DNA from 2 places in the Cellvibrio polysaccharolyticus genome. Region 1 is predicted to be linked to the other one. Evidence: predicted binding sites of a transcription regulator. Region 1 holds the regulator's gene; the other holds the start of a gene.
The links. Region 1 encodes PhoB, which activates phosphate uptake and scavenging genes when phosphate is short. Its sites were predicted from a motif close to TGTCATAAANNTGTAACA; they were not measured.
Positions count from the first base shown of each region.

Region 2: a site for PhoB is predicted at 2,720-2,737, ahead of C4F51_RS03740 (substrate-binding domain-containing protein). Genes of this name have one in related genera too.

Region 1 covers NZ_PRDL01000001.1:4,115,838-4,120,820, forward strand. The annotation lists gene C4F51_RS17375 (chorismate--pyruvate lyase family protein) at 219-830, shown strand; gene ubiA (4-hydroxybenzoate octaprenyltransferase) at 883-1,779, shown strand; gene phoB (phosphate regulon transcriptional regulator PhoB) at 1,881-2,579, shown strand; gene phoR (phosphate regulon sensor histidine kinase PhoR) at 2,748-4,031, shown strand; gene C4F51_RS17395 (ATP-binding protein) at 4,148-4,983, shown strand, end outside.
Region 2 covers NZ_PRDL01000001.1:851,469-856,451, reverse strand. The annotation lists gene pstA (phosphate ABC transporter permease PstA) at 1-114, opposite strand, end outside; gene pstC (phosphate ABC transporter permease subunit PstC) at 118-1,497, opposite strand; gene C4F51_RS03740 (substrate-binding domain-containing protein) at 1,633-2,658, opposite strand; gene C4F51_RS03735 (exosortase H-associated membrane protein) at 3,066-3,680, opposite strand; gene xrtH (exosortase H) at 3,659-4,225, opposite strand; gene C4F51_RS03725 (SdrD B-like domain-containing protein) at 4,244-4,983, opposite strand, start outside.

The DNA of each region.
Region 1 (4,983 bases):
ATATAGCACCGGATTGGCTCGCTGCGTCCAGCGCCATGGCGCGCTTGTCGTTATTGTGAAAGAGGCACTTTTCGGGGTGCAGTCGGGTCAGCAGCGCAAAATCCCGGCGCGGTAAATGCAACAGGCATCTGCGAAGCTTGCACGGGGTATGAATCACGCACCAAAAGCGCGCTTCCTGATACCATGGCAGCTCCACTCATTGTCCGGAGTTTCGGCGCGTGTTATCGCCATTCAGTTTCAGTTCGCAGACAAGCTGTCGCTGGCAATCGCTGCTCGCCATCGCCCCGCAAAACCGCCCGCCCCTGCCGCTGCAAACCTGGTTACTCAATGAAACCTCGCTCACCGCGCGTCTGATTGCGCTCAGCGAAGGGCAGTTTGATGTGCAGATTGTGCGTCAGTTTCGCGGCATCCCCACCCGTGAAGAACAACAGGCGCTGGCGATGCGCAGACCTGGCTTGGCGCTGATCCGCGAAGTGGTCTTGCGCGGCCACCGGCAACCCTGGGTTTTTGCCCGCAGCGTATTGCCGCTCACCAGCCTCACGGGGCGCTTGCGACGGCTGCGCAAACAGGGCAACCAGCCGTTGGGGAAGTTTCTCTTCAAACATCCGCAACTGGAACGCAGCCCGGTCGTGATTGCCTGTTTTGGCAAAGGCAACCGCTACCTGCCGCCGGCATTGCAGGGCGAACAACCCTTGTGGGGCCGGCGCTCGGTGTTTCGCCTCGACAACCGGCCATTGCTGGTCAGCGAAGTCTTCCTCGATCACTTCACCGCCTTGTACCAGGATAGCGACCCCGTCTCTTCACCTGATCGGTCATCCGTGGCAAAGTAGCCCGCCGATGCAGTGCGCGCACTGCCATTTACGCCTTCTGTCGGAAACTTTTATGGCTCCCCTACAAAAAACACCGGCCACCGCCGCCATCTGGCGCGTTAAAGCCGCCCAATACATTCGCCTCACCCGTCTGAATCGCCCAATCGGCTCGCTGTTATTACTCTGGCCAACACTGTGGGCGCTGTGGCTGGCGGCGGGCGGTTTTCCGCGCTGGGATTTATTGGTGATTTTTACGCTGGGCGTTTTTGTCATGCGTTCCGCCGGCTGTGTGATTAACGACTTCGCTGACCGCCGCATTGACGGCCAGGTTAAACGCACCCGTGAACGCCCGCTCGCCACCGGCGAAGTCAGCAGCCGTGAAGCCATTGGTTTGTTTGTGGCGCTCTGTCTGGTGGCGTTTATGCTGGTGCTGTTCACTGACAGTTTCACCGTGCAACTGTCGGTGGGCGGCCTGGCGCTGGCCTTTACCTATCCGTTTATGAAGCGCTACACCCATCTGCCACAAGTTGTGCTGGGCGCGGCTTTCGCCTGGGCGGTGCCGATGGCGTTTGCCGCACAGCGCGGCAACCTCGGCGAAGATGTCTGGCTGTTGTACCTGGCGGTGATTCTCTGGACGGTGGTTTATGACACTTTCTACGCCATGGTCGATCGCGATGACGATATTAAAATTGGCGTTAAATCCACGGCGGTCTTGTTTGGCGATCAGGACCGTTTGATTACCGGTGTATTACAGCTGATGACGCTTTATACCCTGGTGCTGGTCGGTGGCCGTTTTGAGCTGGGTGGCGTTTATTATTGCGGGCTGGTACTAGTTGCCGGCTGCTTTATCTGGCAACAAATACTAATTCGTTTTCGCGAGCGCGAGGCCTGCTTCAAGGCATTTCTGCACAATAATTATGTCGGTATGATTATTTTTGCAGCAATTGCGATAGATTTATTGCTCCAATAGCGTTAAAAGCATAAATCATCAGCCCTTGTCATAATTGTGTAACACAGGCTTTATTTAATAATCCTGTAACTCTTACATGTTTGACAACTTCAGGTGACTTTATGAGCGGCCGCAAAATTCTTATCGTTGATGACGAGCCGGCAATCCGCGACATGTTGCGCGTTGCACTGGAAATGGCCGATTACAATTGCCTTGAAGCAGGGAATGCACAGGATGCCCACGCGCTGGTAGTGGATGAAAAACCGGATTTGCTACTACTTGACTGGATGATGCCCGGCACCACCGGGCTGGAATTGGCCAGACGCCTGAAACGCGACGAAGTAACCGCGGATATTCCGATCATCATGCTCACCGCCAAAGGTGAGGAAGACAATAAAATTCAGGGGCTGGATGTTGGCGCGGATGATTACATCACCAAGCCTTTCTCTCCACGCGAACTGGTCGCCCGGCTCAAAGCCGTGCTGCGCCGCGCCGACCCGCAAATCAACGGTCAGCCGATCATCGTAAAAGGCCTTTGCCTTGATCCCATCAGCCACCGTGTCACCATTCACGAACAACCGGTCGACATGGGCCCTACCGAATACCGCCTGCTGGAATTTTTCCTCACCCATCAGGAGCGCGCCTACACCCGCAGCCAATTGCTGGATCACGTCTGGGGCGGCAATGTGTATGTGGAAGAGCGCACCGTGGATGTACACATTCGCCGCTTGCGCAAAGCGCTGACGGTGGATAATCATGAAAACCTTGTCCAGACTGTGCGCGGCACCGGCTACCGTTTTTCTACCCGCATTGATCTCTAACCGGGCAAACAGCGCCGGTTATTGAGCGACGGCTCAGGAAAATCCTGCCGGGGAAGCGCGCGGGAATGTCCGCAGGGAAGTTCCACCGGCAAAGTTCAGCAGCAAGTTCCGGTGAGGATCTGCCGGAGCGGCTTTTTATTTTCGATTTATTGACGAGGTTACGGAATCTTGCGTCAGGGCTTTTACGCTGAACTCAAACGCCTGGCATGGCTGATGATAATTGCCATGATCATCGGCTGGCTCAGTGGTGCGCTGGCGGTTTGTCTGGTGCTGGCCGGCGTTGCCTACATTGGCTGGCTACTGTGGCAAATGCGCCGCCTGCATATCTGGCTGGCGCGCAGTGACGAAGCCGAACACCCGCCGGAAACCGACGGCCTGTGGGGCGATATTTTCGACAGCATTTACCATTTACAACGCCGCCATCAGCACGAAAAACAGGAACTGCAGGCGGTCGTCAACCGCATTCAGGAAACCACCAGCGCCCTGCGCGATGGTGTTATTTTGCTGGATCAACGCGGCCATCTCGATTTCTGGAACCCGGCGGCGCAGCGCTTGCTGGGTTTTCACGCCCGCGACCAGGGTTTGTCGGTGATCAACTTTGTTCGCCACCCCCGCTTCGTCAGTTATTTTGAAAGCGGCGAATACAGCGACCCGCTGGAACTGCCCTCACCGCGTTTCAACTCCAAACAGCTGCAATTCCAGATCACCCGTTTCGGTAAAAACGAACGGCTTATCGTGGTTCGCGATGTCACCCGCATTCATAACCTTGAACAAATGCGGCAGGACTTCGTCGCCAACGTATCCCACGAACTGCGCACCCCGCTCACGGTAATTAACGGTTATCTGGAAACCCTCGCAGACCACAATGACAAACCGGCGTGGGATAGACCGCTGCAACAAATGCAACAACAGGCGCGGCGGATGGCCTTGCTGATCAACGATCTGCTGCTGCTCTCCCAACTGGAAACCACCGACAGCGGCGTGAACCTCAAAAATATTGCGCTGGGGCCGATGCTGGCGGTGATTCGCTCGGAAGCCATGGCGCTGGGCAGTGAAAAGTCGCAGCAAATTCTGCTCGAATGCGAGCCGGACTTATACCTGTCGGGCAATGAAAAGGAATTGCACAGCGCCTTTTCCAACCTGGTGATCAATGCCGTCAAGTACACCCCGGAACAGGGCACCATTGCCATGAAGCTCTGGCAGGACAAATCCCGGCTGTATTTTTCAGTGACGGATAACGGCCCCGGCATCGAGCAAAAACACATCCCCCGGCTGACCGAACGCTTCTACCGCGTCGACGCCAGCCGCAACAGCGGAACCGGTGGCACCGGACTCGGCCTGGCCATTGTCAAACACGTGTTGCTTCGTCATGATGCTGAACTCAAGATCAGCAGTGAACCAGGCAAAGGCAGCGTGTTTACCTGTGAATTCCCGAGGGAGATCCAGCGTTAATAACAAGTTGGACGGTTTCTGAATCTTCGCCGCGCCCGTCATCGTCAGGCGGACAACGGCAAACAGAAAACCGCCGATAACTTCAGGCACTTTTGCCCGTTCAATCCGGGACAATCATGGTATCGATCAGCAGCTACTTCAAGGACAATCCGATTGCGGCACGATTGCTGGGGCTGATCATTTTATCCAGCTCGGTGATTACCCTCATTGCCATCCTGTTTCAACTCTACACCAGCTACCACGACGACGTAGGCTCACTCGAAAAACGTCTCGACCAGGTACGCAACAGCAGCCTCGCCAGCATTACCAAAAGCCTCTGGGGTTTTGATCAGGAACAACTCGACATTCAAATTGAAAGCCTGCTGGATGTTGACGATGTTATTCAGGTGCAGGTCAACTGGCAGGACTGGAACAACACCGCACAAATTCGCAGCGCCAGCACCGGCCGCTATTCCGCCGACGATATTGAAAAAAGGCCGGGCCGTTTTCTGGTGCGGCAATATCCGCTGATCTATGAAGACAGCAGTACCACGCCGCAAGTGCTCGGTTCGCTGGTCATTACCGCGAGCCTCGAAAGTATTTACGATAAATTGCGTGAACGGGCAATTTTTATAGCCGCGGTACAAACCGCAAAAACGCTGCTGATTTCCTTTTTTATTTTATGGCTGGTGTACACCTTATTAACCCGCCACATGAAAAGTATTGCCTGGTACACCCGGCAATTACATCTGCAAAACCTCGACACGCCGCTAAAACTGCGGCGCATAAAAATCGACCCCACCAGCGACGAACTCGACAATGTGGTGGACGCGATCAATCACATGCGTGAAACACTGCTGGAAGACATTGAGCAGCGGCAAACCATGGAACTGGCGTTGCGCTCGGAGAAACAGGAGCGGCTGGAAACCCGCCGCCAACAACAAGCGGCAGAAGAATCCAGCCGGGCAAAAAG
Region 2 (4,983 bases), 3.3 Mb from region 1:
AAAGCCCATACCACGAAACAGTTTTTCCTGGCGGTGTCTTCGAGTCAGTGATGCAGCAACTTTCTGGCGAGCCTGACGCCCGGAAGACGCGGATGTGTTTTCAGAAGTAGTCATAAGTTACTCGTATTGTTCACGGTATTTACGAACGATGACCAAAGCCACAACGTTGAGCAGCAAGGTAATTACGAACAGCGTCAGGCCCAATGCAAAGGCAACCAGCGATTGCGGGCTGGCGAAGTCGTTATCGCCGGTGAGCTGGTTAACAATAGTGACGGTAACGGTCGACACAGCTTCGAAAGGGTTGGCAGTAAGCGCAGGGCTATTGCCTGCGGCCATAACGACAATCATCGTTTCACCAATCGCACGACTCGCCGCCAGCAACACAGCGCCAACAATACCTGGCAAAGCAGCGGGCAATACCACACGGCGAATGGTTTCGGATTTGGTAGCACCCAGACCCAGCGAACCATCGCGAAGCGTTTTTGGAACCTGCGTGAGAATGTCGTCAGTGAGCGACGAGATAAAAGGAATAATCATCATGCCCATCACTACACCAGCGGTAAGTGCCGAGGTTGCGCGAATATCCAGACCGATGAATCCGCCCAGATCTCGCAGGAATGGCCCCACAGTGACCAGCGCAAAAAAGCCGTAAACAATAGTAGGAATACCGGCCAGTACTTCGATAATCGGCTTGGCGGTATTTCGTAAACGTGCCGGCGCATATTCAGCAAGATAAATGGCAACCATCAAACCGAGGGGAATGGCTACCAGCAGCGCAATGATCGCTACCAGTAAGGTACCGGACAACAAGGGGATTAAACCAAAGCTGCCTTGCTCGCCGACACCAACGGTAGAAAAGCGCGGGTTCCAGGTGGTACCAAAAAAGAAATCGACCGGCGATACAAAACTGAAAAATTTCAGTGTTTCGCCCACCATCGACAATACGATACCGATGGTAGTGAGGATGGCGATGGTGGAGCAAATCACCAGCATCACTTTCATAAAAAATTCTATTTGGTGACGGGCGCGTAATGGCGGGGCAATTTTTTTAATGCTCATCACCAAACCAAAAGCAACCACCGCCGACATCAGTGCGGTTAATAGCAGTGCGCTTTTTTTCTGGAGGGCACTCATGTATTCGGCTGACGACAACTCCCAGGGAGCAGCGTCGGCAACAATGCCAAAGTTATTAGCGAGGTTTTCAATTCTGCGCAGGGCAACGCGCGTGGCTTCGTCGGTCTGTGCCGCGATATCTACTGGTAACTGTGCCGCTACCATGCTGTTAATCAACCCGGGCGATACCCAGTTCCATAATAAAAATACAAAAAATGCCGGCAATATTGACCAGAGCGCTACCATCATGCCGTAGTGTTGTGGTCTTGAATGCATTATTAATGTGCGATTGGCCGCTGCAACCCGGCGACTGCGCACCATACCCAGCTGGTAACCAATAACCATCAATACCAGCAGAGCAATTATTAGTGATAGGTTTCCCATATTCTCTCCGAGGACGAAACAGTCTGATTAACTCAGACGCTGTTCTTTCTATCGTGGCTTATTACCTGTTTCAGACAGAAAGCAAAAAGAGAACTGACCGGCAGTTCTCTTTTTGGAGCGTGCATAAAACCGGAATTACTTGGCTTTGCGTTGCTTGATTGCGTTGGCAACGTCAGCACGTTCTTTATCAGACAGCGGGATCAGACCAGCCGCTTCGAGCGGGCTGTCAGTGCCGGAAACCTGTTCGCTAACGAAGTAGTTGGCAAATTCCTGCAGACCTGGAATCACACCAATGTGCTCGCCTTTCACGTAGAAGAACAGCGGACGGGATACCGGGTACTTGCCATCAAGAATAGCGTCGAGGGTTGGTACAACACCGGATACAGAAGCGACTTTGATGCGGTCACGGTTGGCTTCGTAGAAGCTCAGGCCGAATACACCAACAGCATCTTTTTGTGCTTGCAGACGAGCCAGGGTTTCAGTGTAGTCACCAGCGATTTCAACAACGCGACCATCGGTACGCATGGCAACACACTGTGCAGCGGCTGCGTCTTTGTCGAGTTTTTTGATTTCGTCAAATTCCATACAGCCAGGGTGAACCACTTTTTCTTCGTACACTTCACGCGTACCGTGGTTGGAACCCGGGATAGCCAGCAGAATTTCCTGGTCTGGCAGAGACTTGTCGATTTGTGACCAGCGGGTGTAAGGGTTGGCAACCAGTTTGCCGCCTTGCGGTACTTTGTCAGCCTGCGCCAGGAATACGTGCTTTGGCTCCAGTTTGAAATCGCCAGCGTCGATACGTGAAGCGAATACGATACCGTCATAACCGATTTTAACTTCGATAATCTGGTTTACACCGGCCGCTTTACAGGCATCAATTTCAGCCGGGCGAATAGCGCGTGAAGAGTTGGCGATATCAATGGTGTTGGCACCAACGCCCTGACAGAACTGGCGCAAGCCGCCAGAAGAACCACCGGAACCGACGACCGGGGTTTTGAATTGCGGGAAATTGTTACCAAATTCTTCCGCTACGATAGAGGCGAAAGGTAATACGGTAGAAGAGCCGGCAACCTGAATGGTGTCACGGTTTTGTGCTACAGCAGCACAACTTACAGCGATTAAACTTACAGCAGCCAGCTTGGCCAAAGGTTTCAACGTCATTGCCATATCCTCATTGGATGGGGTGTTGGTTTCTTTAACGTTGCGCAGTTTGATGGCTTTATATTGCAGAAAAATGACAATCGTGAAATTTTATGCGACAGGGGTTTTCTGCATTTAAACGACCGGGCATATAACCGGAAATACAGTTATTTTTTATGCTTTTGGTGACATGATTGGCGACATCAAGATAGGAAGAAAATTTACTGCGATGGAAGGAAAGGGAAACCACAGGAACAAAGACGAAAGTAAATGCGCCGCTTCTACGTCCGTTTGTCATCAGGCTGTTTGTTCCAAAAACGCATAAATACGATCCATGTAGCTCCGACGAGTCATCCCTGACTCGACGGTTTTGGAACAAACAGCCTGACGCCAAACTCACATCGTTCCGGTCTGAAGCTTTCTAAAACCTATTCCGGTAAGCCTTTTTGACGACGCCATAACATCAGTGAAGCAATAAAGCGCTGATTCATCCCTACCCAGAGCGTGGCGGCCGAAATGGCTGGCAGCATCAGCACCCCCAATTGGTAGGCGAGCGCAATAAAATGGCGTATTGAGGAGTCCAGGTGCAATTGCACCGGAATATCCGGCCCGACCTGAAAAGTCAGGTTCATCAGAATTTCAAATACCACCCCCCAAAGCTGGAACGGCAGCAAAATCAGATAACAGAGAATAATGCGGGAAGTGGAGAAGTGTTTATCTTGCGCAGCAAACAGCAGCGCCATGAGCAACGGCAGGTTGTAGGCATATTTAAGTGCGTTGATATCCAGCGATATGTGCCCTTCCCGTCCATCGGGTGCGGTTACCGTTAGCGAGGTAATCAGGTGCAGGGTGACTCCGTTTAAACCGGCCTGATCAATCAACCCGGGATAAACCACCGCAAATACACCTTTTACCAGCCACACCAGAGGCGCCAGCAATACCGGTGCGAGCAGATACCAGAAAGCAAAAAACACTGGCAACCAGAACAGCGTTGCCAGTATAAACCGCCACAGCGGGTCTTTTATCCAGCGACGGGATTGCATACTTCAGCCTTTACCGGCAAACGCCGAATCCAGATCAGCCAGACGATAATGGCATCCAGCAAAATCAGCGCCTGCCAGATGTAGAGATGCGCCCATTCATAGGCATGGATATTCCATTGCCCGATGTAAAACAGGCTGATAATTCGCACCAGATTCAAAACGTGAATCGCCAGCACGCCCCACAGAATCCCCCACAGCTTGTATCGCCATGGCGCACTGAACGCGAGAATGCCGGCCAGAAGAATGATGGTGGCTTCTACACCGTTACAGCCGGCTACCACTTCAATAGCGAAGTTGGTGGTTTCGTTGTAGATAACCAGCCCCTGAGCACCGATGCCGCTATCAAACACCGACATGATTTTCCAGGAGAGCCACGCCAGCATGGCGGTGAAAGGCTGGATCAGATGCTCCTGTACCGGGCGCAACATTTCCAGCGTAAACAACACCAGCTGCAACACAATAAAACGCAGAAAAAACCCCAGCAGCCGGGGCAGAGGAACAACCTCTGCCTCGCTGCTGGTCGTTTTGTTAGCGGAATCCTGCATCGGAGTCGCTTACCGGTTTCAGTTACGAATCCGCAGGCGATAGCGCTGCTGATACCAGGTGCCGAGCATCAGCAAGGCTGACAACAACATCAAACCCCAGACGGTGGTGGTTGGTGCCGCTATCGGTGTTGGTGGCGTGAAAGTACCTGATGGCTGTGCCGCACAGGCTCTGGTTGCTTCCGGATAGGTCACCAGAGCAGTGAGCTCCATACCACCCACACTGGCAACCAGCGTCATATCCGGACGACGGTCATCGGATACCTGCTCCCACTCGTCCTCAAGCACCCAGCCCGGGAAGGCAATGGCGTGGTGATCTTCATCTTCCTGATAACCAGGCCAAACCAGTGTGCCGGACGCTGGCTGATTGGACGCACGATCTGCCAGACGGCCACCGGTGGTTACCCAACTGATAGTAAACGCCGGACTGGAGCCTGTAGCGGCCGCATTGAACGCCATGCGACCAAACGGACTCGGTGAACTGACACTGTAGTTAACGTAAGGAACGCCCGCATCACAAACTGCCGATGCTGTCAGCACCATATCCGGAGAGAGCAGCTCACCGAAGTTGTAGTTGATGGCATCATCACCGGCCACCAGCGTGATATTGCTGATGACATCATTAACCGTCGATGCATCGCCACCTTTACTGCCCGCTGTGTCCTTGCCATCACCCCACACATCAGGGTGAGTTTCAGTCACGGTGTATTCACCTGGCGGCAGCTCGTCAAAGAACCAGCTGCCGTCCGCTGCGGTTGTGG